Regions from separate parts of the Paenarthrobacter nicotinovorans genome, predicted to be linked through region 3. Evidence: riboswitches for the same ligand, from Rfam matches in the RefSeq annotation. Region 3 holds a riboswitch; each other region holds the start of a gene.
The links. Region 3 has a riboswitch for thiamine pyrophosphate ahead of thiC (phosphomethylpyrimidine synthase ThiC). Riboswitches for the same ligand answer to the same signal wherever they lie in the genome.
Positions count from the first base shown of each region.

Region 1: linked by a shared signal. The riboswitch ahead of thiO (glycine oxidase ThiO) and the one ahead of thiC (phosphomethylpyrimidine synthase ThiC) in region 3 are both predicted to bind thiamine pyrophosphate.
Region 2: linked by a shared signal. The riboswitch ahead of JMY29_RS17700 (ECF transporter S component) and the one ahead of thiC (phosphomethylpyrimidine synthase ThiC) in region 3 are both predicted to bind thiamine pyrophosphate.

Region 1 is NZ_CP089293.1:2,864,421-2,874,738, reverse strand. Features, by position in the region: gene JMY29_RS13335 (PHP domain-containing protein) at 1-749, shown strand, start outside; gene JMY29_RS13330 (MarC family protein) at 763-1,371, shown strand; gene JMY29_RS13325 (DNA-methyltransferase) at 1,393-2,271, opposite strand; gene JMY29_RS13320 (DEAD/DEAH box helicase) at 2,280-3,992, opposite strand; gene JMY29_RS13315 (RNB domain-containing ribonuclease) at 4,269-5,768, opposite strand; gene JMY29_RS13310 (alpha/beta fold hydrolase) at 5,991-6,803, shown strand; gene JMY29_RS13305 (CGNR zinc finger domain-containing protein) at 6,800-7,327, shown strand; gene thiE (thiamine phosphate synthase) at 7,445-8,131, opposite strand; TPP riboswitch at 8,159-8,278, shown strand; gene thiO (glycine oxidase ThiO) at 8,271-9,506, shown strand; gene thiS (sulfur carrier protein ThiS) at 9,503-9,739, shown strand; gene JMY29_RS13285 (thiazole synthase) at 9,743-10,318, shown strand, end outside.
Region 2 is NZ_CP089293.1:3,807,386-3,817,703, forward strand. Features, by position in the region: gene JMY29_RS17680 (penicillin acylase family protein) at 1-1,689, shown strand, start outside; gene JMY29_RS17685 (GNAT family N-acetyltransferase) at 1,719-2,318, shown strand; gene JMY29_RS17690 (energy-coupling factor transporter transmembrane component T family protein) at 2,315-3,109, opposite strand; gene JMY29_RS17695 (ABC transporter ATP-binding protein) at 3,106-4,677, opposite strand; gene JMY29_RS17700 (ECF transporter S component) at 4,677-5,297, opposite strand; TPP riboswitch at 5,374-5,510, opposite strand; gene JMY29_RS17705 (NUDIX hydrolase) at 5,735-6,412, shown strand; gene JMY29_RS17710 (DUF4235 domain-containing protein) at 6,439-6,699, shown strand; gene mnhG (monovalent cation/H(+) antiporter subunit G) at 6,780-7,169, opposite strand; gene JMY29_RS17720 (monovalent cation/H+ antiporter complex subunit F) at 7,159-7,437, opposite strand; gene JMY29_RS17725 (Na+/H+ antiporter subunit E) at 7,434-8,000, opposite strand; gene JMY29_RS17730 (Na+/H+ antiporter subunit D) at 7,997-9,565, opposite strand; gene JMY29_RS17735 (Na(+)/H(+) antiporter subunit C) at 9,562-10,062, opposite strand; gene JMY29_RS17740 (Na+/H+ antiporter subunit A) at 10,059-10,318, opposite strand, start outside.
Region 3 is NZ_CP089293.1:2,494,185-2,504,502, forward strand. Features, by position in the region: gene JMY29_RS11660 (RNA-binding protein) at 1-136, opposite strand, end outside; gene rpsP (30S ribosomal protein S16) at 138-560, opposite strand; gene JMY29_RS11670 (hypothetical protein) at 798-1,235, opposite strand; gene JMY29_RS11675 (VOC family protein) at 1,359-2,231, opposite strand; gene JMY29_RS11680 (amidohydrolase family protein) at 2,324-3,406, opposite strand; TPP riboswitch at 3,491-3,598, shown strand; gene thiC (phosphomethylpyrimidine synthase ThiC) at 3,594-5,453, shown strand; gene JMY29_RS11690 (alpha/beta fold hydrolase) at 5,436-6,158, opposite strand; gene ffh (signal recognition particle protein) at 6,237-7,817, opposite strand; gene JMY29_RS11700 (glucose-6-phosphate dehydrogenase) at 7,929-9,329, shown strand; gene JMY29_RS11705 (P-II family nitrogen regulator) at 9,430-9,768, opposite strand; gene JMY29_RS11710 (ammonium transporter) at 9,765-10,318, opposite strand, start outside.

The sequences.
Region 1 (10,318 bases), 370 kb from region 3:
TAGCCCTGACGGACCACGACTCAACGGACGGGTGGGAATCTGCGTCGGCCGCTGCCAGGGAACATGGCGTTGCGTTCGTTCCCGGCATGGAGATTTCCTGCCGGACCGAGGAAGGGATCAGCGTCCACCTCCTCAGCTACCTTCACGACCCCGCGCACGCGGGACTGCTCGAGGAAATCACGAAGTCCAAGGATGCCCGGCTGACCCGGGCCGAACATATGGTGACGTTGTTGTCCGAGGATTACCCGCTGACGTGGGACGACGTCATCCACCACGTGGCGCCGGGCGCGACTGTAGGTCGCCCGCACATCGCTGATGCCCTGGTGGCGGCGGGAGTTGTTGCGGACCGGACGGAAGCCTTCACCTCCATCCTCACGTCTCATTCGCGCTACTTCGTGCAGCACTATGCACCCAACCCGGCCCTCGCCGTCGAGCTTGTCCGGGCGGCAGGCGGTGTTCCTGTCTTCGCGCATCCCGTGGCCTCGTCGAGGGGGCGCATCGTGGGGGAGCGGACCTACCGGGACATGATCGACGCCGGATTGCTGGGACTTGAAGTGGAGCATCGGGACAACCCTGAGGAGGGTCGGGCGTTCCTGCGCGGCCTCGCCGCAGAGCACGGGCTGTTGATGACCGGATCCTCGGACTACCACGGAGCGGGCAAACCGAACTCGCTGGGGGAGAATACGACGTCGCCGGAGGTCTTGGCACGGATAGAGGAGTTGGCATCAGGCAGTACGGTGGTTCGGTGAAGGGGGCCCGCTGATGGACCTGCAGTTGCTCGCCTCCGTGATCGTCACCCTGTTCGTGATCATGGATCCGCCGGGAACCGTGCCGATTTTCATGTCGTTGACGGCCCGGCTTTCCGCGAAGGACCGCAATCGTTCGGCATTCCAAGCCCTTCTGGTAGCCACGGGCGTGATCGTGGTGTTCGCGATCTTCGGCCAGTCCATCCTGAACTACATGCACATCTCACTGGCAGCACTGCAGGGTGCCGGTGGCCTGCTCCTGGTGCTGATCGCCCTCCAGTTGCTGACAGGCTCCACCAGCGGGGAAGAGAATGCTGCCAAATACAAGAACGTGGCTTTCGTGCCGCTGGGAACGCCGCTCATGGCCGGCCCGGGCGCGATTGTCGCCGTGATGGTGTTCGTTCAGCAGTCCAGCCAGCTGTCGGAGTATCTGGCTGTTGGGCTGGGCATCGCAGTGGTTTTGGCCTCGTTGTACCTGGCCATGCGGTTCGCGGGCGTGGTGCAGCGGGTGCTGGGCGAGAACGGGGTTGAGCTGGTGACCAGGATCGCCGGTCTGTTGCTTTCAGCCATCGCTGTGCAGATGATCGCCGACTCCGTGACGGCATTCGTGAAAGGTGTGGCCTGAGAATCGCTCAGGACAACCAGCCTATAGGCCGGTTGGCAGCAGCTCGTGGAATCCGGCTTTGCTGCCCAGGCGTTTCCGCATGACCTCGATGGCCTGTTCGTTCTGGTCCACGCACACAAAGTTGCGGCCCAGCTTCGCAGCTACTGCACCCAGGGTCCCGGAACCTGCGAAGAAATCAAGGCACCAGTCGCCTTCGCGGCTCGATGCGGAGACGATCCTGCGCACCAGCCCTTCGGGCTTCTGGGTGGGGTAGCCGGTCTTTTCGCGGCCGGTGGGGGAGACAATGGTGTGCCACCACACGTCCGTCGGCAATTTGCCGCGTTCGCGTTTGGCGGGAGTGACCAGACCCGGTGCCATGTACGGTTCCCGGTCCACTTCTGCGTTGTCGAAGTGGTACTTGGCGGGGTTCTTCACGTACACCAGGATGTTGTCGTGCTTGGTGGGCCAACGGTTCTTGGCGCGGGCACCGTAATCGTAGGCCCAGATGATCTCGTTGAGGAAGCATTCCCGGCCGAAGATGGCGTCGAGCATCACCTTGGCGTAGTGCACTTCCCGGTAGTCCAAATGCAGGTACAAAGTGCCGTCATCGGCCAGGAGACGCCAGGCTTCCACGAGTTTGGGTTCCAGGAAGGACCAGTAATCGCTGAACGCGTCGTCGTAGCTGTGGAGGGCGCCCTTGATGGTGTCATACGAACGGCCCTTGAAGCCGACGCGGTCGCCGTCGCCGTCGGCGTTGCGGACCATGCGGGTTTCCTGCCGCCGCTGGACCCGGCCCGTGTTGAAGGGCGGATCCACGTAAATGAGTGTGAAGGCGCCGTCCGGCAGCGTTGGAAGGAATTCCGCGTTGTCCGCGTGCACCACCATGTTGCCGCCGTCCGGCGCCCAAACAGTTTCAGTCATCGACGGTTTTAGGCCTCGGTGTTGCCTGGCTGGGCAGCAGCCGTCTCGCCGGACACCACTTCGCCGTTGCGGCGGCGCGTGCGGGTGCGGCGAGTGCGGGCAGGCTTATCGGCGTTGTCTGCGGGGGCGTTGCGCGAGTCTGCCGCGCCGGAGGCCGGAGCTGCGTCGCCTTCAGAGGTACGACGACGACGGGTGCGGTTGCTTCCGCCCTCGCCACGGGATTCGCTGGAGCCACGGGATTCGCTGGAGCCGCCGGACTTACCGGAGCGGCCGCGGCCGCCGTCGCGCTTTCCGTCACGTCCGCCGTCGCGGCCGGAACCGCCCGAACGTGCGTTCTTCTTGCCGGTCTCGCCCAGGTCTTCAAGGACCTCGGCGTCAACGCCTGCCAGGACGCGCTTGTTGCGGGGCAAACGGCCCTTGGTGCCCTCGGGGATGTCGAGGTCACTGTAGAGGTGCGGTGAGGACGAGTAGGTCTCAACGGGCTCCGGAACACTGAGTCCCAGGGCCTTGTTGATCAGGCCCCAGCGCGGCATGTCGTCCCAGTCGACGAACGTGACGGCGGTGCCCTTGTTGCCGGCGCGGCCGGTACGGCCCACGCGGTGCAGGTAGATCTTTTCGTCTTCGACGCACTGGTAGTTGATCACGTGCGTTACGTCGTCGACGTCGATGCCGCGGGCTGCGACGTCGGTGGCGACGAGGACGTCCACCTTGTTGTTGCGGAACGCACGCAGAGCCTGCTCGCGTGCACCTTGGCCGAGGTCGCCGTGGATGGCGGCGGCAGCGAAACCGCGGTCAACCAGTTCCTCGGCAACCTTCGCTGCCGTGCGCTTGGTCTTGGTGAAGATGATGGTCCTGCCGCGGCCGCGTGCCTGCAGGATGCGTGCCACTACCTCGGTCTTGTCCATGGCGTGAGCACGGTAGATGAGCTGGCGGATATCGCGCTTGGTCAAGCCCTCATCGTTCGGGTCGGCTGCCCGGATGTGGGTGGGCTGCCTCATGTACCGGCGGGCCATGGCGATAACCGGGCCGGGCATGGTGGCGGAGAAGAGCAGCGTCTGACGGACTGCGGGGGTGCCGGCGATCAGGGTCTCGACGTCCGGGAGGAAGCCCAGGTCCAGCATTTCGTCGGCTTCGTCGAGAATGACCATCTTGACGTTCTTGAGGCTCAGGTGCTTTTGCTTGTAGAGGTCGATCAGGCGCCCGGGCGTGCCCACGACGATTTCGACGCCCTTCTGCAGCGCATCGACCTGCGGCTCGTAGGCGCGTCCACCGTAAATGGTGGCGATACGGGCGTTCCGCTTGCGCGAGGCTGCCTGGAGGTCGTTGGCAACCTGTACGGCGAGTTCACGTGTGGGAACGATCACCAGGGCCTGGGGAGCGCCGGGAACAGCGAGCTTCTCAAAGCCTGCGTCGTCCCGGCCGACAACGCGCTGCAGGGCGGGGATACCGAAGCCCAGCGTCTTGCCGGTGCCGGTCTTTGCCTGGCCGATGATGTCGTGGCCGCTCAATGCGACCGGGAGGGTCATGGCCTGGATGGGGAAGGGGTGCGTGATACCGGCGTCGGCCAAGGACTCGACGATGTCGGCGCGGACGTTGAAGTCCGCAAACGACTTTTCCTCGATCTCGTGGGGCGTCTCATCCGAGATGATCGTTTCCTCGGGTTCGATGGATTCAGTTCCGGTGGAGTCCGTCAGGACTTCATGGGTGTGCAATTCACTCACAGGGAGTTTCCTTATTCATTTGGGCATTGGCGCTGCATGCTCAACGGGGGCGGCGGAGCCGTACCGGAGCAGAACGGGCGCGCAAGCAAGTCCAGTGGAAGCCGATCGCGGGCTATCTAAGTACTGGCACTGGTGACCAGTTGGTACATCTCAAGATCGCGTAGGGGCGGGCTTGTTGAGTTCAAAAATTAACTGAATCAACGACCGGGCATCCATTACTACAGGGCCAGTCTATCCTCTGGGAGCCATAAAGCCCGGATCGTCGCGTGATGCGCGTCAGTTCAGAAGCTCGAACCTGATTTCACGGCTGGCGATTTCCGCCCTGACGAGACGCACCCTGACCTTGGTGCCGGACTCAAGTTCGCCGTCACACCTTGCGGTGACGGCAGGTTCTGCGATCTGGACGATACCGGACGGTCCACTGCCGTTTCCGTTGCCCTTGCCGGTGCCATTGCCGTTGTTGCTGTTTCCGTTGCCGTTCTGCGGCTTGGAACCGGAAATCACTACGGCGTCGAACTCCTGGCCTACGTGGTTGGCCACCAGTGCTGCTTCCACCGTGTCCAAGGCAGCGCGTTCAAGCCTGCCTGCCAATTGGTCGGAGGCTCCCATGATCTCGGGCAAGGAGGGCAACGCCTCGCGGACCCAGCGCGGAATTTCCCTGTTGTTGCACAGGGCATCGCAGATCACCAGGACGAACCGGTCGATGAGCCGCCGCAAGGGAGCGGTGGTGTGGGCATAGGGCGCGCCGATGGCTGCCTGGATCACCGTCTCCGGCACTTCGCCGTCGAACGGGGTGTATCCGGCACCCCTGAACAACATCCCGGCGGAGTGCAGGATGGCGAGCTGCTTGGGATCGGAGGCGTCCAGGGTCCGCAGGTACTCTCCGTAGGTGACCTGGCCGTCCCACGGTTTGCCCAAGGCCACGGTTTGCCGCTTGAAGTGTTGCAAGGACCTCTCATCGGGTGCGGGCATGGTCCGCAGTATGCCGACTTTTCCGTCCAGCATCAGCCGGGCCGCCGCCATGCCTGTCATGAGGGAGATCTGCGCGTTCCAGTCCTCCACCGGCAGTGACGGTGCTGCAACGATCCTGTACCCGCCGCCGTCGGTCGCCTGGACGATTTCCTGCTCGGGCATGTTGAGGCTTGCCCCACCACGGAGTCTCTCAAGTTCGACCCGTTTCAGTCCGACTTCCTTGAGGAGCTGCAGTACGGGCGGTGCCGAGCCGTCGTCGATCTGTTGCTGGGCTCCTTTATAGCTGAGTTTGGCACGGCTGCGGACCGTGGCACGGGCGACGGAAACATTGACCACTTCCGCGTTGGCATCGAGGTCGAAATCCCAGACGAACGCACCGCAGTCCTGATCGGCGAGCAGGCTGCCTGCGTTTTCGCTGATGATCTCCGGGTGCAGGGGGATGCGGCCGTCCGGAGCGTAGAACGTCTGGCCGCGGTGCCGGGTTTCGGCATCCAGCGCCCCGCCGGGAGCCACGAAAGACGGCACGTCGGCGATCGCGTAGAGAACCTTGTACCCCTCGCCGGCGCGATCAATGAACAGGGCTTGGTCAAGGTCCGTTGACGTGGCGGGGTCGATGGTCAGGAAAGGGACGTGCTTGAGGTCGCGATCGGGCAGGCGGAGGGATTCGACGGCGTCCCGTGCCTCCCGGACGGCATCAACCGGATAGTCGCCGGGCAGCTCCAGCTCCGTCCGGAGGGCCGCGAAAGCCGCTGCGAGCTGGTCCGATGAGTCGTCGACGTTGGGCGCTATCCGATGATGTGACACGAAAATCAGGGTAGCCCGAAACCGGCAGATAGTCTTGGACGCTTCCGGCTCCAAGCGATGCTGTCAGTGCGGCGGATGGCCAGCTGTTGCTGGCCATTAGCTTCTTGGCGGCCCGGGGAGGCAGGCGGTGGGGCGGTCGACGGCAGCCATCAACACCCCCGTAGCCCATTTGGGCCTGTTACCGTCTAAGGTATAAAGACGGTAACAAGGAAGGGGCAAGCTATGAGCGATTGGTCGCTACCCGAGCGGTTCGACGTCGGCGACGGTACGGTGCGATGGAACTCGGTCGGCGAGGGCCCGGCTCTCGTTCTGATGCACGGCACACCCTTCTCGTCGTACATCTGGCGAGACATCGCCCCGGTGCTTGCTCGTGATCACCGGGTCTACGTCTGGGACATGCTCGGATTCGGACAGTCGACCCGCACCGCGCCGGATGTGAGCCTCCGGCAGCAGGCGACGATCTTCGTCGAACTCCTCGAGCACTGGGGGGTCTCAGCGCCTCGGGTCGTGGCGCACGACGTCGGCGGCGCGGTCGCGCTGCGGGCGACGCTCCTGCACGACGTGAACTTCGAGTCGCTCACGCTCATCGATGCCGCGACGGTGAGTGGTTGGGGCGCCGGCGGGTTCTTCCAAACCGTCCACCAGCACCCCGAGGCCTTCGAGGCGCTCCCCGACTGGGCTAGCGCTGCCCTGATCGACGCCAAGATCCGGTCCGGCAGTCACGTGGGTCTGCGTGCAGACGCCCTGGCTTCGTACACGGGCCAGTGGGCGGGTGCGGAAGGGGCACGGGCGTTCTACCGGCAGTACACCCAAGGCGGCGAGGAGAACACCGACGAGCTACAGGATCGACTCCGGCTGTTGGACATCCCGATCCACGTGGTCTGGGGCTCGGAAGATGCGTGGCTGGGTGTCGACTACGCCCATCGGCTCGTCACGGCACTTCCGGATCACGCGCGGTTCTCGATCATCGAGGGAGCCGGGCACATGGTGCCGGAGGATCGGCCCGGCGAACTCCTCAGTCTGCTGAGCGCGTGAACGCCGTGCAGTCCGCCGTGCCCGAGGAGCTGCGTGTCGTCGTGGAGTTTTGCAACAGCGCCACACTGCTGCACGGCACCGACGCGCTGGCGACCATCCGTGACGGGCGGGAGTGGCTGGTCCGGCATGGATGGGGCGGCGAGCCCACGCTCGAGCATCTCATCTCGTTGCGCGACGCCCGCGAGGTCATGCGCGCGTTCCTGGCCGACCGTACCGACACGGCAGCGCGATCCGCCCTGAACCAGCTCGCTCAGGAGCACTGGGCAGGCCCCCACGTCGACGACGACGGGCGGCTCGCGCTGACCCCGTCGGCCGGCCTGCCGGTCTCGCCGGCGGGAGCAGCGGTCGGGGCGCTCCTGCTCCACGGCTTGACCGGCTCGGGGCAGCGGCTCAGGACCTGCGCGTCGGAAGCGTGCAGGTGGGTGTTCTACGACAGTTCACGGTCCAGGACCCGGACCTGGTGCGACATGAACACGTGCGGGGCGCGGAGCAAGATGCGCCAGTACCGCGATCGGCTCACCTGAATCTGATCCGATCCGGTGGGTGGGCTGCGGCATCTGCAAGCCCCGACTCACCCCTGTCGCCACAACCTGCCGATACCCCGACGGTCTGCGTGCCTGGGACTGTTGTTTGGAGAACCGTTACGCGGCGGCGTCCAGGGCTTCGAGCAGCGACTTGGCTGCCGCCGTCGGATCTTCCGCCTCGGTAATGGCGCGAACGACGACGATACGGCTGGCGCCCGCAGCGAGCACCTGCTCGACGTTGCCGAGATCGATTCCGCCGATCGCAAACCACGGCACCTCCACGGCGCCGCCGGTGGTCTCCTCCGCGCGCCTGATCGCTTCCGCGGCATATGTGACCAGGCCGGTTCCCACCGCTTCGCGGCCGGGTTTGGTGGGGGTCGCCCAGACGGGACCAACGCAGAAATAGTCCAGCCCAGGCTCGCCCGGCGAAGCCGTGATCGCGGCATTTACCTGCTCAGGCGTATGGGTGGAGAGACCAATCGAAGCGGGGCGGGGAAGGAACGTGCGGGCAATCTCCAGCGGGAGGTCCTTCTGGCCCACATGGAACACCGGAGCCCCGGAAACACTGGCAATATCGGCCCGGTCGTTGACCGCCCAGAGCCGCCCGTGCCGTTCTGCGACGCCACGCAGGATCGCCAGCAATTCCAATTCCTCGGCGGCTTCGATCGTCTTGTCACGGAGTTGGATGATGTCCACCCCGCCCTGGAACGCGGCGTCGGCAAAGTCTTCAAAATCGCCTTGGCGCTTGCGCGCATCAGTGCACAGGTAGAGGCGGGCGCTGGCGAGGGCAGAGTGCTGGGTCATGGAATCCACAGTAGTTCCTCTAAACTGGGCACGTACTGCGGGAGCCGTGACCTACGTCTTTATGACCGTCCGGCTGAGAGGGCTTCAGAGCCGACCGCTTGACCTGATCCGGCTAGTACCGGCGTAGGGAAGGAAACAGATGGCAGAAGCCATTCACGCGGATGTTGCCGTTATCGGCGGAGGCGTCATCGGACTGGGCATCGCCCACCAGGCCCGGAAGCTGGGCCGCTCCGTAGCACTCATCGATCCGGCGCCCGCCACCGGTGCGACATTTGCTGCTGCCGGAATGTTGGCGCCCGTGAGCGAGCTGCACTACCAGGAAGAAGACCTCCTGGAGCTCATGCTCGAGTCATCCCGGTTGTGGCCTTCGTTTGCCGGCGGCCTTCACCGGCCTGTGGAAGATACCGGATACCGCACGACGCCGACCCTCGCCGTGGGTGCCGATGCCGCCGACCGCCGCGCGCTCGCGGACCTTCGCACCGTCCAGCTCGCGGCGGGCCTGGGGGTCGAACCGTTGCCGTTGCGGACCGCCAGGGAACGCGAACCGCTCCTTAGCCCGCAAATTTCCTGTGCCTTTGATATCCCCGCCGATCACCAGGTGGATCCCCGGAAGCTGGCGGAGTGCCTCATGGCAGGGCTGGCCGCCCATTCATCCGGCGATGGCACGTGGCTAGGCGGCGCCAGGGAAGGATTTGCCGTTGCAGAGTCCGCGCACGGCCTGTTGTGGGACGGGGACCAGGTAGCCGGAGTGGAGCTCGAATCCGGCAAATCCGTCATGGCCGGCGAAACCGTGGTGGCCAACGGGCTGGGCGCCCCCGCGCTCGCCGGCCTTCCTGAGGGTCTTGAACTTCCGGTCAGGCCGGTCTACGGGGACATCCTCAGGCTTCGGGTCCCCGCGCACCTCCAACCGCTGCTCACTGCCACTGTTCGTGGCATGGTCCGCGGGGTGCCCGTTTACATCGTTCCCAGGGACGACGGAACCGTAGTCATCGGAGCTACCCAACGGGAGGACGGCTTGTCGGCGGCCTCCAACGCAGTCTCTGCCGGCGGGGTTTACCAGCTCCTTAGGGACGCCCAGGTACTGGTTCCCGCGGTGGCCGAACTTGAACTCCTGGAAGCAACTGCGCGCGCCAGGCCAGGGACTCCGGATAACGCTCCGTTGCTGGGCCGCGTAGCCGGTTCAAGCGGGGACATCGCGGGCCTGATTGTGGCCACCGGGTTCTTCCGGCATGGCGTCCTCCTGACCCCCGTGGCCGCGAGGATCGTGGGGGAGCTGCTCACCGGTTCCCCTGATCCCCGCTGGTCCATCTTCCGGCCCGACCGTTTCAGTGCAACCGCGCGTCGCTCTCAACTCCACAGCAAGGAAACAGTATGAACATCAAACTCAACGGCGCCGTCCGCCAGGTGCCCGCCGACGCCTCCGTCAGCACGCTCGTCACGGCCGTCACCGGCCGCGTACTCGACCACCGCGGACAGGCGGCCGACGGCGGGAAGCTGGGTGTCGCCGTCGCCCGCAATTCCGAGGTGGTGCCGCGCAGCCAGTGGGCAGCTACTCCGCTGGCCGACGGCGATGAACTCGAACTCGTTACCGCAGTACAGGGAGGCTGAACCATGACCACAGCAAGCACCGAAATCCTTACTGACGCCTTGGTGATCGACGGCGTCGAATTCGGGTCCCGCCTGATCATGGGAACGGGAGGTGCGCCGAGCCTGGACGGGCTCGGAGCCGCGCTCCTGGCATCCGGAACCGAGCTCACCACCGTGGCCATGCGACGCTATTCGCCGGCCGAAACCGGTTCGCTGTTCCAGCTGCTGGTGGACAACAACATCCGGGTCCTCCCGAACACCGCAGGGTGTTTCACGGCGAAGGACGCCGTGATGACGGCGGAACTGGCACGCGAGGCGCTGGAGACCGACTGGGTCAAGCTGGAAGTCATCGCGGACGAGCACACGCTGCTCCCTGACGCTGTTGAACTGGTGGACGCCACCGAGCAATTGGTGAACCGCGGCTTCAAAGTGTTCGCCTACACCAACGACGATCCCGTGCTTGCCCTCCGCCTCGAGAACCTCGGCGCCACGGCAGTCATGCCGCTGGGCTCGCCCATCGGGACCGGCCTGGGCATCCTGAACCCGCACAACATAGAACTCATCGTGTCCCGGGCCTCCGTGCCGGTGGTGCTGGACGCC
Region 2 (10,318 bases), 1.3 Mb from region 3:
ATCCTCTTCTCCACCTTTCCCAACAAGTTGTTCCGCGCCCACGTCGCGCGGACTCTCGGGGAAGATGCAGTGGACCTGTTCAGCATCGAAGCTCCAGTCTGGTCCGGCAGCAACGCCTGGGCCGCCCACGGTTCCACGACTGCGAGCGGCCTGCCCTTGATCGCCGGAGACCCGCACCGCCTTATGGAACTGCCCGGCGTGTACCAGCAGGTGCGGCTGGCCTGCCCCGAATTCGACGTCGCAGGCTTCGCGTTCCCCGGAGTGCCAGGGCTGCCGCACTTCGCCCACACAGGCCATGCCGCCTGGGCCGTCACGAATGCGATGGCCGACTACCAGGACCTCTTTCTGGAAGAACTCCGCCGGATCACCGACAGCAATGGCGAACGCATCGAGGCGCACGGAGCGGAAGGTTGGGAACCCGCCGTCGTCAGTACCGAGACCATCAGCGTCCGCGGTGGCGACGCGGTGACCGTTGAGGTGATCGAGACTGCCCGCGGCCCCGTCATTTCGGAAATGCCCGACGGCGGTGCGCTGAGCCTGCGTTTTCCCGCGCGGGTTGAGGGGCGGCTGGGTTTTGAGGCCCTCCTGCCGCTGTTGAGGAGCCGGAGCGTCGCTGACGTTGAAGCTGCATTCGATGCCTGGGTGGAGCCCGTCAACAGTGTGGTGGCGGCGGATTCATCCGGGGCCGTGAGGCATTTCATCGCCGGACTGGTTCCGCAGCGCAACCCGGCGAACCGTCGGCTGCCCACACCGGCCTTGTCACCACGCCATGCCTGGGAAGGACCCTACGTTGCGCTGCCCCGCACCGAGGTCCGGCAGTTTGCCGTCAGCGCGAACGACCGGGCAGCCGGTGGTGGGGACGCCGTGGCCATGGAGTTCGCCCCCTCATACCGGGCGCTGCGCATCCAACAATTGCTGGAGTCCGCGCCGGCAGGGACGCTGTCCGGCGACACCATGCAGGGAATCCATACCGACACGTTGCTCGGTCCGTGGCCGTTCTTCCGGAAGATCCTGGCTGCACTGGAGACAACCGGGCTGTCCGACGAGGCCAGGAAACTACGATCACAGTTGTTGGCGTGGGATGGCCGGATGGACGCCGGCAGCCATCCCGCGGCCGTTTTCGCTGCCTGGCGCGGTGCATTGGTCCAGCGCCTCGGACGTCACGCCGCTCTTGCTCCCCTGAACACCCCGAGCGGCTATTCCCCCTTGTTTGGCCCGTGGTTGTCCGTGGCATCGCGCATCGGCTTCGCACTGGAGACCCTGCTGGCCCGCGGCTCCGAACTTGGCATCGCCGTCTCCGTGGAGGCAGCGGCGGCGTTGGAAGCCACGGCATTGGAAGAAGCATTGCTGGACGGCGGGTCTTGGGGTGACCGGCACACGCTGCTGGCAATCCATGTGCTCCCCGAAACCCTTGCCGCTGCGGCGCCCACAGCCGCCCTCAGTGGAGACACCGGCTGCGTGCTGAGCACCGAAAGCCTCCCTGGAGTGGACGACCGAAGCTTCCGCGGACCTGTGGCCCGTTACGTCTGGGACCTGGACTGCCGGGAGAACAGCCGGTGGATTGTGCCTTTCGGCGCCGCCGGATCGCCCGGCCACAGCCACTTCGCGGACCAGCTCCCGCTCTGGAGCGAAGGCCGGATGGTCCCTGTAACCACGGACTGGTCCGCCCTGGCCAAAGACCCGAACTGACACCAGACACCCGCCTACCGAAGGAACACATGAGCACCGCCACCCAGGACTTCTCTGTCCGCACCACCGTCTACTCCGAGAACCTCGAAGGCTGGGGTGAATTGCGCCTTGTCCCGCTGGTCCCCAGCGAAGACATCGGGCTCATCTTCGAATGGGTCAAGCAACCCCGCGCCAGGTTCTGGGGCATGACGGAGAAGTCCCAAGAGGAAGTGCTGGAAATCTACGGATTCCTTGACTCACTGGACACGCACCACGCTTTCCTGGCCCTCCTCGACGGCGAGCCCCTGGCCCTGTTCCAGACATACGAACCACTGCACGATCCCGTGGGCGAGGCCTACCCCGCCCGCGAGGCGGACATCGGGATGCATCTGCTGCTGGCACCGGCAACGCGCCCCATTCCGCACTTCACCCCCAGGCTCGGCACCTCCCTTATCAGGTACATGTTCTCGCTCCCGGGCAAGGACCGGATCATCGTGGAGCCAGACTCACGCAACGCCAAAGCCCTGCGCCGGCTTGAAGCGACGTGCTTCGAACTCGGCCCGATCATCCAGCTCGAGGAGAAGGAGGCCCAGCTCGGCTTCCTCACCCGCGCAGATTTCGACGAAATCCAGGAGCTACCGGCCCGCTAACGCCACACGAAGCTCCACGTTCCGGCGCCCAAAGCCGTGAGGACGGCGCCTCCGGCTATGGCCACGCCGCCAAGTACCACCCAGACGTCCATCAGCGAGTACGTGGACTCACGCGCCCACGTCCGTTGTCCCCCGCCGAAACCGCGGGCTTCCATGGTCACGGCCAACCGCGAAGCCCGCCGGACGGCCTGGACCAGCAGCCCGAAGCTCTGTCCGAGCGTCGCTTTGAGGCGCTGGATCGGGCTTCCCTGTGAGCCGACACCGCGGGCGCGCCGGGCCATGCCGATGGTCTGCCACTCCTCCGCCATGAGGCCCACCAGCCGCATGGCGGCAAGGGAACCGAGGACAAATCGGTGCGGCAGCTTTGCCTTCTGGGCCAGTGCGTCCGCCAGGTCCGTCGGGTCGGTGCAGGACATCAGCAGGATCGCGGGGAGGGCGATCGCCAAACCGCGCAGCATGAAGCCGAGCCCCAGCTCAAGGGAACCTTCGCTGATGGACCAGAGTCCGACGTCGAGCAGTACCGCGCCGCTGTCAGCGGCCACAATCGCGGTGCTCCAGCCCCCTATCGCCGCCGCTATGATCAGCGGCCAGGCGCGCTGCCAGAGAAGGCGGAGTGTGAGGCCGGCCAAGGGGAAGAGCGCCAATTCCGCGATGAGAGCCGTGGACGCGGAAACCCAGTCGATGGACAGGGCCAGCACCAGGGAGATAAGGAAGACGGCCACGAACTTCGCCAACGGGTTTGCCCGGGTCAGGAGTGCGTGGTTGCCGCGCAGGCTCAATGCGTCCCTCATGCCGCACCCGCTTCCTGAGGCGCCGTCTCACCTTGGGACACCGGCCCGAGCCGCAGTTCCGTCCCGCCCAGTACGGCACTGAATTCCTGGTCGTGGGTCACGGAAACCACGGCGGTACCGGCGTCCAGCAACTCCGAGAGGAACGAGGCCAGCTCGGCCCAGGTATTGGCGTCCTGTCCGAAGGTGGGCTCATCGAGGACAAGTACCTTCGGGTGCGCCGCCAACACCGTAGCCACTGAAAGCCTGCGTTTCTCACCGCCGGACAGTGTATAGGGATTGGCATCCACCAGATGGGAGAGCCTCAGCCGCTCCACCAATTCGTCCACGCGTTCCCCGCCGTGGCCCAGGTGCCTGGGGCCGAACATGAGCTCATCCAGGACCTTGCCCGTGACGAACTGGTGCTCCGGTTCCTGGAAGACCGTGCCGATCCTGGAGATGAGCTGATCGCCCTTCCATTTGTACGGGTCGATGCCCGCCCCCTCCGAAAGGTCGACGCCGGCGCTCACCATGCCGTCCACCGGCGCCAGAAGGCCGGCCAACGTCAGCGCAAAAGTGGACTTCCCGGCACCATTGGGCCCGGTAATGGTCAACGCCTGGCCAGCACGGACCTGGGCGGTGATGTCCCTCTGCACCGGAACCGGAGGGATGGTTCGGAAGCGCTTTCGCCTGGGCTTTTCCCGGGACACGGCCAGGTCCTGTGCTGCGAGGAGGAGTTCGTTTGTCCCGGACGTCCGGGCACGCGCCCTTGTGGCGGGAACGTAGCCGGGAACCCACACGCCCGCCGTCATCAGCATGGAGCGCGCCTGGGTGAGGACCTGCTCCGGCGGACCATCCAGGAGGACTCCCGGGGTGCCTGATTGCGGGCCTGCGGTACCGGGTTGCAGGACCACGATCCTGTCCACCAGGTCCTTCCACACGGACACCCTGTGCTCCACCACCACCAGCGTGGCGCCGGTCTTGTCCAGGCAGCGGGCCACGGCGTCGCGGACCTCGAGGACCCCTGCAGGATCGAGGTTGGCCGTGGGTTCGTCCAACAGGATCAAGCCTGGCCGCATCGCCAAAATGCCGGCCAGCGCGAGGCGCTGCTTCTGTCCCCCGGAAAGTGCCGCCGTCGGGTGGTCCAATGCCAAACCGCCGCCTGATGCGGTACGCAAGCCGACGTCGTCGAGCGCTTCATGCACCCGGGACCAGATCTCCTCGCGCGGCACGGCAAGGTTCTCGGCGCCGAAGGCGACGTCGTCGCCCACTCGGGAGAGAACCACCTGTGTTTCGGGATCCTGCTGCATCAGCCCGGCGCGGCCACGCTGCTCGCGGGCAGTGACGCCGTCGATCAGCAGCGAACCGGTCTCGTCAGAGTCGTCTTCCTCGTCACCCAGCACCCCGGCGAGGGCATGCAGGAGCGTGGACTTGCCGGCCCCCGAAGGGCCCAGCAACAGGACGCGTTCCCCCGGTTCAATGCGGAGGTCAAGGCCCTGGATGGCAGGCTGGGCCCGGCCGGCATGCCGCCATCCCCACCCCTCGGCGGAGATGGCGGCAGGCCGGACCGTGCCGCTGTGTGTGGCAGACATCAGTTGAAGACTGGCTCCGAAGCGGCCTTCCGCGACGCGAAGGAACTCAGGACACCCGTCGTGGCCAGACCGCGGGTGGCGATCCAAGACAGGCCGCCGGCGATCACTGCACCGGAGATGGTGGTGAAGGTGATGTACGTCAGTTTGTCGATGGCCTCGTAGGCGATATTCCAGCCCCAGGGCAGGAACGAATCGTTCAGGCCACAGAAGAGGCCCGCGCCTGCGCCCGCGAGGAGTGCGGTGGGCAGGTTGAACTTCTTGTAGCGGAACGCGGCGAAGATCAGCTCGGCGCCAAGGCCCTGCAGGACGCCGGAGATGAGCACCGTGGTGCCGTACTGCGAACCCATGATGAGCTCACCCGTGGCTGCGACGGCCTCGCAGAAAAGAGCTGCGCCGGGCTTTCGGATAATGAGCATGCCCAGGACTGCGGGGATCATCCAGCCACCGGCGATCAGGCCGGTCAGGGGCGGGTACGCCGCATTCATGGGGATGGATACCAGTGCCGCGCCCTGGGACCAGGCCCAGAAAATCACGCCGCCGGCGATGGCGATGAGGGCCGCCACCACGATGTCTACAACACGCCAGCTATAACTGGTCTTCTTCACGTTTACCGTGGTCATTTTTCTGCCTCCTGAGGTTACAGGAGGGGAAAGTGCTCCCCGGAATCCGCCTGGCTTGCACCGTCCGGCTCCGGACACTCTGAGAAGCTCGACTCCCTTGCGCCGGTACTAACCGGATCAGGTTCGAGGGTCTGCGGCTGTCCGCACTCTCAGCGCCCTCGCGTCTCCTGCATCGCTGCAAGGTCCGACGGCGGCGCTCCCCTGTCGTTATCAAATCTGCCCTGATGGGCGGGTTCAGTTTACACCTCCGCGTACGGCCGGCTCTGGGCCGCGGTCACAATCCTGTTGCGAGGCCCACTCTGCGCCCTATCCCCGCGCCTAAACACGCACACCAGGCCCCACAACAAACGAGGGTGCGTTGCGAGGCCCACTCTGCGCCCCATCCCCACGCCTAACACGCACACCAGGCCCCACAACGCACCTGCAAGAATGGCCTGATGACGGATCTTCCAGGCTCCCACGCACCCGTGGCCGAGCCACGCCTCGCTGCCAGCGTGATTCTGCTCCGCGACGCCCCCTCGGGGCTAGAGGCATTTGTCCAGCACAGAGTCAGCACCATGGACTTCGCGGCAGGAATGGTGGTCTTTCCGGGCGGCCGGGTGGACGCTGTGGATCAGTCCGGCTGGGACTACCCCGGGGAACTGCTGCGCAGCCATGCGTTGTCCTGGGCGCAGAGTTCGATTTCCGCGGACACAGCGTTGGCGGAGAGGAACGCGGGAATGGTGCTCACGGCAGCAATCCGCGAAGTCCAGGAAGAAGCCGGGCTGGGCATCGAGCCCGGAGAGCTGCGACCCTGGGCCAACTGGATCACGCCCATAGACATGCCCAAGCGCTTCGACACCTACTTCTATGTGGCCAAGCCGGCACCGGAAGCGCAGCCCCGGCATCAAACCACGGAGGCTTGGCAGTCGCTGTGGATGCCGGTGTCCGGAGTCCTGGAAGCGGAAGCCGCAGGGCAGTTGAAGCTGATGCCACCCACCTACTATCTGCTGAAGGAAATCGCTGTCCTCGATTCCGTAGAGGCAGTGTGGTCCGCCGAGCACCCGGTCGTCCCGGTTCTGGCTCCGGTCGGGTCCTTGGCAGCGTTTCTCAAGGAGCGGGAAAACCGCGGGTAGCCGTGCCGTGCAGCTAGGCTGGTGGCATGAACCTCTTTTTCAAGCTGCTGGGCGCCGGGGTAAGCCTCGGTGCAGGCTTTGTCGGTACCAAACTCGTCAACAAAGGCTGGGAAAAGGCCACGGGCAACAAGCCGCCCACAGGCAACGATGACATGGAGACGAGCCTCCGCTCGGCTCTGACCTTCGCGCTGATTTCCGCTTTCGTGAGCACGCTGATCCAGGTCCTTGCCAGCCGCGGCACCCAGCGGGCGATTGCCCGCTTCGCGAAGTCGCAGGACATCGTCTAAGCATCACCCAACAAGCAACGCGGGGTCACTTATGGCCCATCCCCATGGGGGTAATGGGCCATAAGTGACCCCGCGTTGCTTTAAGGTTCGGAGGGCTCCTGGCCGGCGGCGGCCCTTTGGACCACGGCTTCGAGTTCGTCCTTGGTGAGCTTCTCGCGGTGCCCGTGTTTGGTCCGGTACGCGGAGCGCCCCACCATGTGGGCGGACACCGGCGCGGTGAGAAGTTGGAAAATCCACGCCACCAGCAGGACGGGCCACACCCACCAAGTACGCATCTGCAGGCCGATCGCTGCGAGCATCAGGAACAAGCCCAACACCTGCGGCTTGGTGGCTGCGTGCATGCGGCTCATGAGGTCCGGGAACCTCAGCAAGCCGATCGCGGCACCCAGGGACATCAGCGCGCCCACTATGAGGAACACTGCGGTCACCATGTCGATGACCAAGTCCACTCCGGTGGCGTCAGGACTCATTGCTTTGCTCCCTTCGCTCGGCCACGAACCGGGCAACCGTCACGGAGCCGATGAAACCGATCACCGCGAGGGCCACCAGCAGCATCAGGTTGTTGAGGTGTTGGTTCACGGCCATGTCGATGGCGAGGGCAGCACCAAGGATGGCCAGCAGGACATCGGAAGCAAGGACGCGGTCAAGCAAAGATGGGCCAATCGCGATGCGCACGATCGCACCTGCAGCGGCGAGGCTGAGGATCACCGCCGTGGCCACCAGAACAAATTCCTTCACAGCGTTGCCCCTTCCATGCCGGGCCGGGCTTCTGCCTTCAGGGCCTCGACTTCTTCCCGCGTTCCCATGATGCGGATCAGCCCTGCCTCAATGTTCTGCGTCTCCCGGCGGATCTTGTCGATGTCCGCTTCTTCGTAGATGTTCAGCGCGTGCAAATAGAGCGTGGAGGTGGAGCGGTCCACCTCCACCACCAGCGAGCCGGGGATCAGCGAGATGACATGCCCTGTAGCCGTCACCATGAGGTCCGAGTGGCTTCGCAACGGAACAGCGACGACGGCGCTGCGCACCTTGGGTCCCTTGACCACCGCCAGGTACAGCACCAGGAAGCTCGCTGCCACCACTTTCGCGACGAACATCAGGGCGAACGGAACAGCACGCAGGACATTGAACCTGCCGCTGAGCTCCACAGGCGGGAGGTAGAAGAACTTGGCCACCAGCACGGCAATCAGCGCGCCAAAAAGCAGGTTGCCCGGGCTGAAGTCACGCCACAGCGCACCCCATACGATGACCAGCCAGATGAGCAGCGGCAGTTCCGTGCGGAACGAGATCGGCTTGCGGCTCATTTCGTACCGCCATTCTGCGCCAGCGGGGGCACCTCGACAGAGTCACCCAGTACCGAGTGGATGTAGGCCGAGCGGTCCAGCATGATCTCCGCGGAACCGTCCGCAACCTGGAAGAGCGGACCGGCGAACACTGTCAGCGCCACCCCGAACACCACCAGCGCCGCAGTGGAACCTACCATGGTCCGCGGCAGTACTCCGACGTTGCCGGGGGTCATCAACACGGGATCCGGGTACTCGGCATCCTCTGGTTTGCGCCAGAACGCCCTGTTCCACACACGGGCTATTGCCAGCAACGTCAGCAGGCTGGTGACCACGCCGCCCACTACCAGCACGATCGCCAGTGGGGTTCCGAGCTCCACGCCGGCCTGCAGAAGACCCAGCTTCCCAAGGAAGCCTGAGAACGGAGGAATGCCCGCCAGGTTCATGGCCGGTACGAAGAACAGCAACGCCAGCAACGGCGACAGCTTGGCCAGGCCGCCCAAGCGGTCAATGGAGGAGCTGCCTCCCCGGCGTTCTATGAGTCCCGTGACCAGGAATAAGCTGGTCTGCACGGTGATGTGGTGGGCAACGTAGAACACTGCCGCACCCAGGCCCGCTACGGAGCTCATGGCCAGCCCGAACACCATGTACCCGATGTGGCTGACCAGCGTGAAGGACAGCAGACGTTTGATGTCGCTCTGGGCAAGGGCACCCAGAATACCGACAACCATGGTTAGTAGCGCCACCACCATCAGGGGAACGTTGAGGGTATCCCCGGGGAACAAAAGGGTCTCCGTCCGCACCATGGCGTAGACGCCCACTTTGGTCAGCAACCCGGCGAACACCGCAGTGACGGGGGCCGGTGCCGTGGGATAGGAGTCAGGAAGCCAGAAGGACAGGGGGAACACGGCGGCCTTGATCCCAAAGGCGACCAGGAGCATCACATGCAGCAGGTTCTGCGTGCCTTGGTCCAGCTCTGCCAGCTTGATGGCCAGATCCGCCATGGTGATGGTGCCGGTGGCCCCGTAAATCATGGCGATGGCGATAAGGAACAGGACAGATGACACTACGGAGACCACCACATACGTGACGCCGGCACGGATACGCGGACCCGTCCCGCCGAGGGTCATGAGCACGTAGCTTGCTGTCAGCAGGATCTCGAAGCCGACGTAGAGGTTGAAAAGGTCCCCGGTGAGGAAGGCGTTGGAGACTCCCGCCACCAGGATCAGGTACGTGGGGTGGAAGATCGACACGGGAGCTTCGTGGTCGCCGTCGGCCATGCCCTGGCCGGTGGCGTAGACCAGAACCGCCAGGCTCACCACTGTGGACACCACCAGCATGAGCGAGGAGAACTGGTCCACCACCAGGACCACACCCCATGGCGGCAGCCAACCGCCCAGGGTGACGGAGGTTGTGCCCCCGGACCAGACGGAGAAGAGCAGGAGGCATTCCAGCAGCAACGTGGTGCTGAGGATGCCGATGCTGACCAACCGTTGGGCGCTCTGGTGCCGGATCAGGAGGAACGCCAGCGCGGCGCCCAGGATGGGGAGGAGGACAGCCAGCGGCGACAGGTTTGCGAGGTTCACGCGCTGCCTCCTTCCTGCGTTGATGAAGTGTTGGGGGTTTCTGTGGCTTCCGGGTGGTTCCTGTCCGAGGTGCTGGACGGGGTGACCGCGAACTCCGAGGTTTCCAAGGGCACGATTGCGTCGTCCTCGGCGTCGAAGCTGGGGGTCTTTGCCACGCGGACGTCTTCGAGGTCGTCCTGGATTTCGTCCTGGCGGGCCAGGACCCAGGTGCGGTAGATGATGCCGAGCATGAATGCCGTGACCGCGAACGAAATGACAATCGAGGTCAGGATCAGTGCCTGCGGAAGCGGATCACTGTAGGAATCCGGATTGGTTTCCTTGGTGAAGAAGGGCGCCAGGCCGGCATACCCTCCGGTGCTCAGGATCAGGATGTTGGTGGCGTTGGCCAAGAGCATCAGCCCGAGCAGCACGCGGGTGAGGCTGCGTTCCAGGATCAGGTAGATTCCGCAGGCGTACAGGACGCCCATGACGATCAGCAGGGTCAGGTTGATGCTCATGCCGTACCTTTCCCGGACGCGACGGATTGGGCAGCTTCCTGGGCCAGTCCGGCTTCCTGCGACACCCCGGCCTGCTCGGCTGCCTCTTCCTCGGTGAGGGGCGCGCCCTTGCCTTCAAAATGTTCGTCGATCTCGGCACCAAGGCTGCGGAGGACGTCCAACGCCAATCCCACCACCACGATGTACACGCCGATATCGAAAATGGTGGACGTGACGAACTTGACGTCTCCGAAGACGGGCAGCCAGAACTCGATGA
Region 3 (10,318 bases):
TCACCCGTCCGAGGTCTTCCTGGTGAACGCGCACCTCAAGGGATTCCCCGCGGCGGTTGTTCTTGGCACTGACCTTGACATCCTCAGGGCTGTCAACGATCCCACGAACCAAGTGCTCGAGCGCTTCTGCCAGCAACTTACTCAGCCTCGGTGGTCTCTGCTTCAGCCTCGGCCGGAGCCTCGGCAGCGTCGTCCTTCTTGGCCTTCTTGGTGATGGCTTCCGGGATGATGACGGAACCCTTCTCCGGTGCTACGAAAGCTTCCTTGGGAGCTTTCGTCTTCAGGGTGCCTTCCTGGCCCGGGAGGCCCTTGAACTTCTGCCAGTCACCGGTGATCTTGAGGATCGCAGCAACCTGCTCAGTCGGCTGGGCGCCAACGGAAAGCCAGTACTGGGCGCGCTCGGAAGCGACCTCGATGTACGACGGCTCTTCGGTGGGGTGGTACTTGCCGATTTCTTCAATGGCACGGCCATCGCGCTTGGCGCGGGCATCCATGACGACAATGCGGTAGTACGGTGCGCGCATCTTACCGAAGCGCTTAAGGCGAATCTTTACGGCCACTTTTGTGGTCACTCCTGTTTCTGAAACGGGGTTGAACCCGACGTTTTGCACCCGTGGGGCGGGCCATACTAGACGGTTCGAAGGACAAGATACGAGCACGGAGAGAGGGGCCGCACCGATCGAGTACCTGTCTATTGTGCCAGATGCCCGGGTAGATTACGACTCAAGCCCTCCGGGTCGGTGAGTTCTTGGTCACACCAAGGCCCGGTCAGTGCCCGGACCCAGCCGGAGAGGTGGCTATTCGGACCAGACGTAAAGCCCGGCGCGCTCCGTTTTTTCCACGTCCGTGGCCAGAGCGGCAAGTTGCTGAACGTACTGCCGGGACTGGGCGGCGTCGAACGGCATGTCTTCTTGTTCCGCCCAGGCCGAAGCAACGTCATCCAGGACATTGGCTTCACCTTCGCTCTCATACGTAAGCAATTCGGCCAAGGCCCTCACCATCGCTTCGGGAACGCCAAGCAGCGCGTCACTGGTGACGTCCACCAGCGCGAGTTCGTAGTCAGCGCCTGCAGCATGGACGGCCTGGCCGGCGAGGTCGCCCAGTTGTTCCACCTCGAAGTCCGTTATGCCGTTGATGCGGACTGCAGGGCCTGCGGCATCGGCACCTTTACCCAGGGCTGCCGCCCGCTTGAGTGCTTCGTCGTGGGTGGCTACAAAAATTTCGGCAAAGCCCATGGAAAGTACTCTCAATCCTTCGTGCTGACGGGACGTCCGGCGCAGGCCCGCCAGGGTCCCGAACCGTCACTGCCCAGCCTAGTGCAGCATGGGGCACCGACGGGCACTCCGGCGGGATGCCGTCTAGCGAACAGCCACCCGCAGCTTGTTCCGCCACGGATCTTCGAACTGCAGTTCAGCGCCGGTGTGATGGTTCTGCACCCCGGCAACGCGCAAACGGTCCGCCAAGGCCCCGACATCCTCGCTGGATGGAACCTCGATCAACACTTCCCCCAGCCCAAGAGTGTCCTTGCGGGGGCCGGCACCCCGGCTGTTCCAGACATTCATGGCCATGTGGTGGTGATAGCCGCCGGCGGATACGAACAGTGCTTGGCCGTGCCAGCCCGCGGTGCGCTCGAAGCCCAGGGTCCCGACGTAGAAGTCCTGGGCGGTGGCGACGTCACCCACCTGAAGGTGGACGTGCCCGACACCGGCCGCTGCCTGATGCTGGCCCGTGACGGCCTCTTCGCTCAGGTGCTGCTGAAGGAAACGTTGCGGCGGGAGGGCCACGTTGTCCATGACGACGTTCTTGCCGTCCCACTGCCAGGTTTCACGGGGCTTGTCGTAGTAAAGCTCGATGCCGTTGCCTTCCGGGTCTGTGAAGTAGAACGCTTCGCTGACCAGGTGGTCTGCGCTGCCCACGAACGCCCGGGGTTCGTATCCGGCAGCGGTGGCGATGGTGGCCGCCAGTGAGGGCTGATCCTGGAACAGTATGGCGGTGTGGAACAACCCGGCTTCCCCCCGCCCCGGAATCTGGAGCCCCGAAGCCGGCGCCAAGTGAACCACGGGCTTGCCTGCCCGACCCAGGTAGAGGCCGCCGTCCTGTTCGGCCACGACCACAAGGCCCAAAGCACGCTGGTAGTAGTCACTCATGACTTTCATGTCGCCGACCTTGAGCATGACAGTGCCCATGGCGAGGTCGGCAGGAAGAAGGTCCTGTGCGGATGATGTGGACATGTGAAGCTCCCCGTGTTGTAGTGTCCGCCTTTCGGCAGGTTCTACTTCTCTAAATTACTTGAAGCTTCAATTTATTCCCAGCCATTTGACACTCATCCCATGAGTTCACCGCGAAGGACCACGTGCTTGAGCCCGGATACCGTCCGTAGGTCGTGCCGGGGATCGTCATGGCAGAGAACGACGTCGGCACTGGCGCCTTCGCTGATGGCGTCGGCTCCCAGCCACTTGCGGGCGCCCCACGCAGCGGCATCCAGGACCGCGGCGGGTGGCAGGCCGGCGTCGTGCAGTTCATGCATTTCGTCCGCGATGCGGCCGTGCTTGATCACGCTGCCCGCATCCGTTCCCGCGTAGATCGCCACCCCGGCCTCGAAAGCCTCAAGGACCCGCTCACGCCGGCGCTCCCACAACCGCGTCATGTGGTCCGCGTACCCGGGGAACTTTGGCGCCGCCTGGGCGGCGATCTCCGGAAAGGTCGCAATGTTCACCAACGTGGGAACGATCGGCACTGACTGCTCCACCAGCCGTGGGATGTGCCGGGGCAGAAGGCCAGTGGCATGTTCGATGCAGTCGATGTTGGCATCCAGCATGTCGTCGATTGTGTCCTCCGCAAAGCAGTGCGCCGTGACCCTGGCACCTTCCTCGTGGGCGGCAGCTACGGCGTCCTTGACCAGCTTTGCCGGAAAAGAGGGCGCCAGGTCGCCAATGCCCCGGTCGATCCAGTCGCCTACGAGCTTCACCCAACCGTCGCCGTCGCGGGCCTCCTTACGGACGGTCTCCACCAGCTGTTCCGGTTCAATCTCATGGCCCAATCCGCGCAGGTACCGACGGCTTCGGGCGATGTGGCGGCCGGACCTGATAAGGCGGGGCAAGTCCGTCCGCTGCTGCACCCAACGTGTGTCGCTGGGAGATCCGCAGTCGCGGATCAGCAGGGTTCCCGAAGCGAGGTCGGCCTGGGCCTGCGCGAGGGTGGTGGCGTCGTCCACGGCCCCACCGGCGCCCAATCCGATATGGCAGTGGGCATCCACGAAACCCGGCAGGACCCAACCGTCCAGTACTTTGTCGGGAGGGGACGACGGCTTTTCAAACGTCAGCGCTCCCCCAACAGACCACATTCCTTGGCGCACGTCATCTGCTGCCACGAGCACGGGTCCGCTGAATTCAATGATGTTGGCCATGGCAAAAGCCTAATCCGCAGCGGGGCGGCAGGCTTCGGCGGACTGATGTGACTGGGCGCCCCCTGCCAGCTGTGGTAGCTTCGTCTACGACCACACGGGGGCCCTTGCAGGGGCTGAGATCGGGCTGAGGCAGCCTGCGACCGTTGAACCTGTCCGGGTAATGCCGGCGAAGGAAGTGAGTAATCCTTTGAGCACCACCAAAACACAGCACAGCCCTGCCCAAAGCGAGTCCAGCCCTGCCCAAAACGAGCCTGTTACGCAGTCCCTGAGGTCCCACTCGCTGGCATGGCTTGAAGACCATGACGCCGGAATCCGCGTCCCCGTGACGGAAATCGCGCTGGAGCCCTCCCCCAATGGCCAAGCCAACGCACCACTGCAGGTGTACCGGACGGCAGGCCCGGGCAGCGATCCCGTCGTGGGCCTGGAACCGTTCCGGGCCGCATGGATCGAGTCCCGCGGCGACACTGAGGCTTATTCCGGCCGCGAACGGAACCTGCTCGACGACGGCAAGTCGGCTGTTCGCCGCGGGGCCGCCTCAGCCGAGTGGAAGGGCGCGCAACCGGTGCCTCGCCGCGCCGCCGAGGGTAAGACCGTCACCCAGATGCACTACGCACGGCAAGGCCTGGTGACGCCTGAGATGCGCTTCGTGGCGCTGCGCGAGAATTGCGATGTCGAACTGGTCCGCAGCGAGGTCGCCGCCGGCCGCGCGATCATTCCCAACAACATCAACCACCCCGAATCCGAGCCCATGATTATCGGCAAGGCCTTCCTGGTGAAGATCAACGCCAACATCGGCAATTCGGCCGTCACCAGTTCAATTGCCGAAGAAGTGGACAAGCTTCAGTGGGCTACGCAGTGGGGCGCGGACACCGTCATGGACTTGTCAACCGGCGACGACATCCACACCACCCGCGAGTGGCTGATCCGCAACTCCCCTGTTCCGATCGGCACCGTTCCCATCTACCAGGCGCTGGAAAAGGTCAATGGAGAAGCCAACAAGCTAACGTGGGAAATCTTCCGTGACACAGTGATCGAACAGTGCGAGCAAGGCGTGGACTACATGACGATCCATGCCGGTGTACTGCTCAGGTACGTACCGCTGACCGCCAACCGCGTGACAGGCATAGTTTCCCGTGGCGGGTCCATCATGGCGGGGTGGTGCCTGGCCCACCACCAGGAGAACTTCCTGTACACGCACTTCGACGAGTTGTGCGAAATTTTTGCCAAGTACGACGTCGCGTTTTCCCTCGGAGACGGCCTGCGTCCCGGCGCTACCGCTGATGCCAACGACGCCGCACAATTCGCGGAACTGGACACCCTGGCCGAACTCACACAGCGCGCCTGGGAATTCGACGTGCAGGTGATGGTGGAAGGTCCCGGGCATATCCCGTTCCACCTGGTCCGCGAAAATGTGGAACGGCAGCAGGAACTCTGCAAAGGGGCACCGTTCTACACCCTGGGTCCGCTGGTCACCGACGTCGCCCCCGGCTACGACCACATCACCTCAGCCATCGGTGCCACGGAGATCGCCCGCTACGGTACGGCCATGCTCTGCTACGTCACGCCCAAGGAACACCTGGGCCTACCCAACAAAGACGATGTCAAAACAGGGGTGATCACGTATAAGATCGCGGCGCACGCGGCGGACCTCGCCAAGGGGCACCCCGGCGCACATGAGCGCGACGACGCACTTTCCAAGGCGCGCTTCGAGTTCCGGTGGAGGGACCAGTTTGCTCTGTCCCTCGATCCTGTGACGGCCGAGTCGTTCCACGATGAAACGCTGCCGGCCGAACCCGCCAAAACGGCGCACTTCTGCTCAATGTGCGGACCCAAGTTCTGTTCCATGCGCATCAGCCAGGACATCCGCGACGAATACGGTTCAGCAGAATCCCAAGCGGCGATCGCAGGAATGTACAGCGGGATGCGGGAAAAAAGTGCGGAGTTCCTCGCCTCCGGTGGAAAGGTCTACCTGCCGGAGCTCCAGGTGGCCTCCGCACGGACGCCGGAGCCGATCGATGGGACCACGCAGTCAGGAAGCCTGAACTGACCTGGCCCGTCCCACCTCTGCGACGAACGAGCGGATGATGTGATCGCCGTCGGGTGAGTCCTGGGGCCGGTGCCCGCCTGCTGCCACACGGCGGAGGGCACCGGTCTCCTGGAGGTACGCGGCGATTTCCTCGTACAGCGGCTCCCAACCACCCGTAAGAACCAGGGTGGGAACACCAGGAACAATGTGCAGTGGAGCTTCCCACGGCGGAGCTTGGAGCCGGAGCCTGCGGGCAGAACGCCGGGCCTCGGGAGAGTCGAGCCCTCCCGTTTCGGCGGAAAACGCGCGGAGGAAATACTCACGCTGGTAATCGGCATCGTTGAGCTGGCCCCGCACCTCAAACAGCGGTTCCATCAGCGCCCGATATGAAGCGGTAGCGGGAAGCTCAGCAGTCAGGGACAAACAGGCGGGCTCCACCAAGGAAAGCGAATGCACAAGATCAGGGCGCTCAACGGCCGCCAACATAGCGGAGATCGCGCCTTGCTCGTGCGCTACGACGTGGCCGCCCCCTGAATCAGCCAAGGCACCAATCACGATGGCGACGTCGGCAGCGACGTTGGATTCCGCCGGTTCCGCGACCGGATCAAAACCGTGCCTCCGGAGAAAAAGTGCATCATAGCCAAGCGCCATGCCGTGCTGCTTCGGCCAGGCCGCAGCACCAAAACTGCCCAGGCCGTGAAGGAAGACTACGCGCTGCTTATGCATTGGTTCAGCCTATTCGACGGCTCTGACATCCCGGCTCTGACATCCCGGCTCCGACGCGGGGCCGGGATGTCGGCACGGTTATTTACCGAGGAACTTGTCGAAACCCTTGGGAAGGTTGAGCGAGGACGGGTCGAAGTCCGCTGCGCCCTGGCCGAAGGCCGCGCCTGTGGGAGCTGCCGAGGCCGCATTGGCCCGCTTGGCCTCTGCGTCACGCAGTTCCTGGGCAGCCTTGGCCGGGTTGCCCGACCGTGCCTTCTTCTTGGGCGCGTTCTTCCCGTTCTTTCGTCCTCCACCGGGACCACCGAGGCCGGGCATTCCGGGCATGCCCGGCATGCCGCCGCCCTGGGCCAGCTTCTTCATCATCTTCTGGGCCTGGGCGAAACGCTCCAGCAGGCCGTTGACCTCGGAAACATGGACACCTGAACCCTTGGCGATACGGGCGCGGCGTGAGCCGTTGATGATCTTGGGAGCCACACGCTCGTGCGGGGTCATGGAACGGACGATCGCTTCGACGCGGTCGATCTCTTTTTCGTCGAAGTTCTCAAGCTGCTGGCGGATGTTCTGCGCACCCGGCATCATCATGAGCATCTTCTTCATGGAGCCCATGTTGCGGATCTGCTGCATCTGGGCCAGGAAGTCGTCAAGGGTGAAGTCTTCCTGGTCGGCGAATTTCTTCGCCATCCGGGCTGCTTCGTCCTTGTCCCACGCCTTCTCAGCCTGTTCGATCAGGGTAAGTACGTCACCCATGTCCAGGATGCGGGAAGCCATCCGGTCCGGGTGGAAGAGTTCGAAATCGTCAAGGCCTTCGCCCGTTGACGCGAACATGACCGGCTTACCGGTGACCGACGCAACGGAAAGTGCGGCACCACCGCGGGCGTCGCCGTCGAGCTTCGAAAGCACGATGCCGGTGAAGTTGACGCCTTCATCGAACGCCATCGCCGTGTTGACGGCGTCCTGGCCGATCATGGAGTCGATGACAAAAAGGACTTCGTTGGGAATGATCGCCTGGCGGATGCGACGGGCCTGGTCCATCATCTCGGCGTCCACGCCGAGGCGGCCGGCGGTGTCCACGATCACGACGTCGTGAAGCTTCTGGCGGGCTTCCTCGACGCCGGCCTTGGCTACCGCAACCGGGTCACCGGCGGGGTGCTCAAGTTCGGAGGTGGCACCCGGGTGCGGGGCGAACACCGGGACACCGGCGCGCTGGCCAACTACCTGGAGCTGGGTCACTGCGTTGGGGCGCTGAAGGTCGCACGCCACCAGCATGGGGCTGTGGCCCTGGGCCTTGAGCCACTTGGAGAGCTTGCCTGCGAGGGTGGTCTTACCGGCACCCTGAAGGCCGGCCAGCATGATGATGGTGGGGCCGGTTTTGGCCAGGCGTATGCGGCGGGTCTCGCCGCCGAGGATCTCTTTGAGTTCCTCATTGACGATCTTGACGATCTGCTGGCTCGGGTTCAGCGCTCCCGAAACCTCGGCACCCAGGGCGCGTTCACGGATGCGGCCTGTGAACTCGCGGACCACGGACACTGCGACGTCCGCGTCCAGGAGGGCACGGCGGATCTCCCGGACGGTGGCATCGACGTCAGCCTCGGTGAGGCGGCCCTTGCCACGGAGGTTCTTGAAGGTTGCTGTCAACCGGTCAGAGAGTGAATTGAACACGCGCCGCGCACTTCTTTCGATGGTCTACGAATGGTGGCCGGTCCGGCGTTAACCACGGGACTCGACTATCTAGGGTACCAAGTCACGCTGGCAAGGTGGCATGCTGGCACAGTGACCAGTAAAACAACTGTAAAAACGTTGCTCATCCTCGGCGCGTCCGGGGACCTGACAGGCAGGCTGCTCCTACCCGGACTAGCCGGACTCCTGGCTGCCGGCCGTGCCCCCGGACTGAGGCTGGTGGGCGCCGGTTCGGACCCGTGGTCACCGGATCAATGGCAGGAACGGGTCAAGGGCGCCTTCGAGGCGGCGTCGGAGTCCGCCGATACTGCCGGACGCGCGGCTTTGGCCGCAGTTGCCGAAAGTACCGAATACCACCAGGTGGATGTGACAGCGGATGGCCCCTTGGCCGAACTGCTGGCGCAGCTGGAGGGGCCGGTCGCCGTGTACTTTGCACTGCCTCCGCACGTCAGCCAGAAGGCCTGCGAAATACTGCGGCGTGAGCAGGTGCCGGACGGCACGCGCCTGGTGATGGAGAAGCCCTTCGGCTCGGGCACTGAATCAGCGCGTGAATTGAACAAGACCCTGGCGGCCCTGGTGCCCGAGGACCACATCCACCGCGTGGACCACTTCCTGGGCAAGGCGACAGTCCTGAATATCCTGGGCCTACGCTTCGCCAACAGATTCCTGGAACCCGTCTGGAACCGTGAGCACGTCGAAAAGGTGGAAATCGTCTTCGACGAAGACCTGGCCCTCGAAGGACGGGCGCGTTACTACGACGCTGCCGGCGCCCTGCGTGACATGATCCAAAGCCATCTCCTGCACATCATGGCTTTCCTGGCCATCGATGCCCCGGCCACCATCGAAGAACGCGATCTCCGTGACGCTGTGGCAACCGTGCTGCGCGCCAGCAGCATCAAAGCCCCCTTCGAGGCCTCCACACGGCGGGCCAGGTACACCGCCGGAACCCTCGGCGAACGTACAGTCCCCGACTACGCCGCTGAACAAGGCGTGGATCCCGGCCGAAACACCGAAACCCTGGCCGAAGTCCAGGTGGACATTGATAACTGGCGGTGGAAGGGCGTCCCGTTCATCCTCCGGTCCGGAAAAGCCATGGGAGAACGCCGGAAGGAAGCTGTCATCACCTTCCGGCCGGTTCCCCAGCTGCCGGTGGGCTTTACGGGGGTGGACTCCCCCAACCAACTACGGATTGGTTTCGGGCCGGACACCTTGGAGCTCCATGTCGATGTCAACGGGCCCGGAAACATCTTCACGCTGGACCGCGCGACCCTCATGGCAGAACTGAGCGCAGCGGGAATGCTGCCCTACGGTGAAGTCCTGGAAGGAATCCTCACCGGCGATCCCCTGCTGTCCGTCCGCGGCGACACCGCCGAAGACTGCTGGCGGATCATCGAGCCGGTCCTGCAGGCCTGGGCGGACGGCGAGGTGCCGCTGGAAGAATACGACGCCGGGAGCACCGGCCCCGCAGCGTGGCCCACCGCCGTCGAGGACTAAAGCCAGCTGCAACGCACAGCGGGCCGGGTACCTTGACTGGTACCCGGCCCGCTTGTTGCATGTCCTGGACTGTATTCCGTCCGGGCTTTGCAGCTGTGTCCTAGATTGCGGCCGCGCCCCGTTCGCCGGTGCGAACCCGGACGGCTTCGTAAACGTCCACCGTCCACACCTTGCCGTCACCGGCACGACCGGTGTTCGAGCTTGCGATGAGGACATCGAGGATGTCGTCCGCCTGTTCGTCGGTCGCGAGAACCTCGATCCGGATCTTGGGCAGCAGGTCCACGTTGTACTCAGCTCCGCGGTATACCTCGGTATAGCCGCGCTGCCGGCCATAACCACTGGCCGCGCTGACCGTCAGGCCCTGGACTCCGTAGGCTTCGAGGCCTTCACGGACCGCTTCAAGCTTTTCGGGACGAACGATCGCTGTGATGAGCTTCATGCCTGGACACTCTCCTTGCCCTCTGCGGGTGCCTTGGTTGCGGTGCTTTCCGACTTGCCGGTCATGGCCTCGTGCAGCGGCTGGAAGCTGCCACCGTGGCCGTTGACGCCGAACTCGTAGGCCGTCTCAGCGTGAAGGCTGAGATCGACGCCGACGCTCTCCTGTTCGGTGGAGACCCGGAAGCCCATGGTCTTGTGGATGGCGAAGGCGATGATGGCGGTCATGATGGCCGAGAAGACAATGGCTACACCGGCTGCTGCGAGCTGTGCCCACAGTTGGGTGAAACCGCCACCGTAGAACAGGCCGCCGGCCGTGACGCCTTCGCTCGGAGTCGCGATGAAGCCGATTGCCACGGTACCGATGATGCCGGACACCAAGTGCACGCCGACCACATCAAGGGAGTCATCGAAGCCCCAGCGGAACTTCAGGCCTACGGCAAGGGCGGAGGCAACACCGGCAACCACACCGAGGCCGAGGGCACCTACGGGGCTCACGTTTGCACATGCCGGAGTGATGGCAACCAGGCCGGCAACCACACCGGATGCTGCGC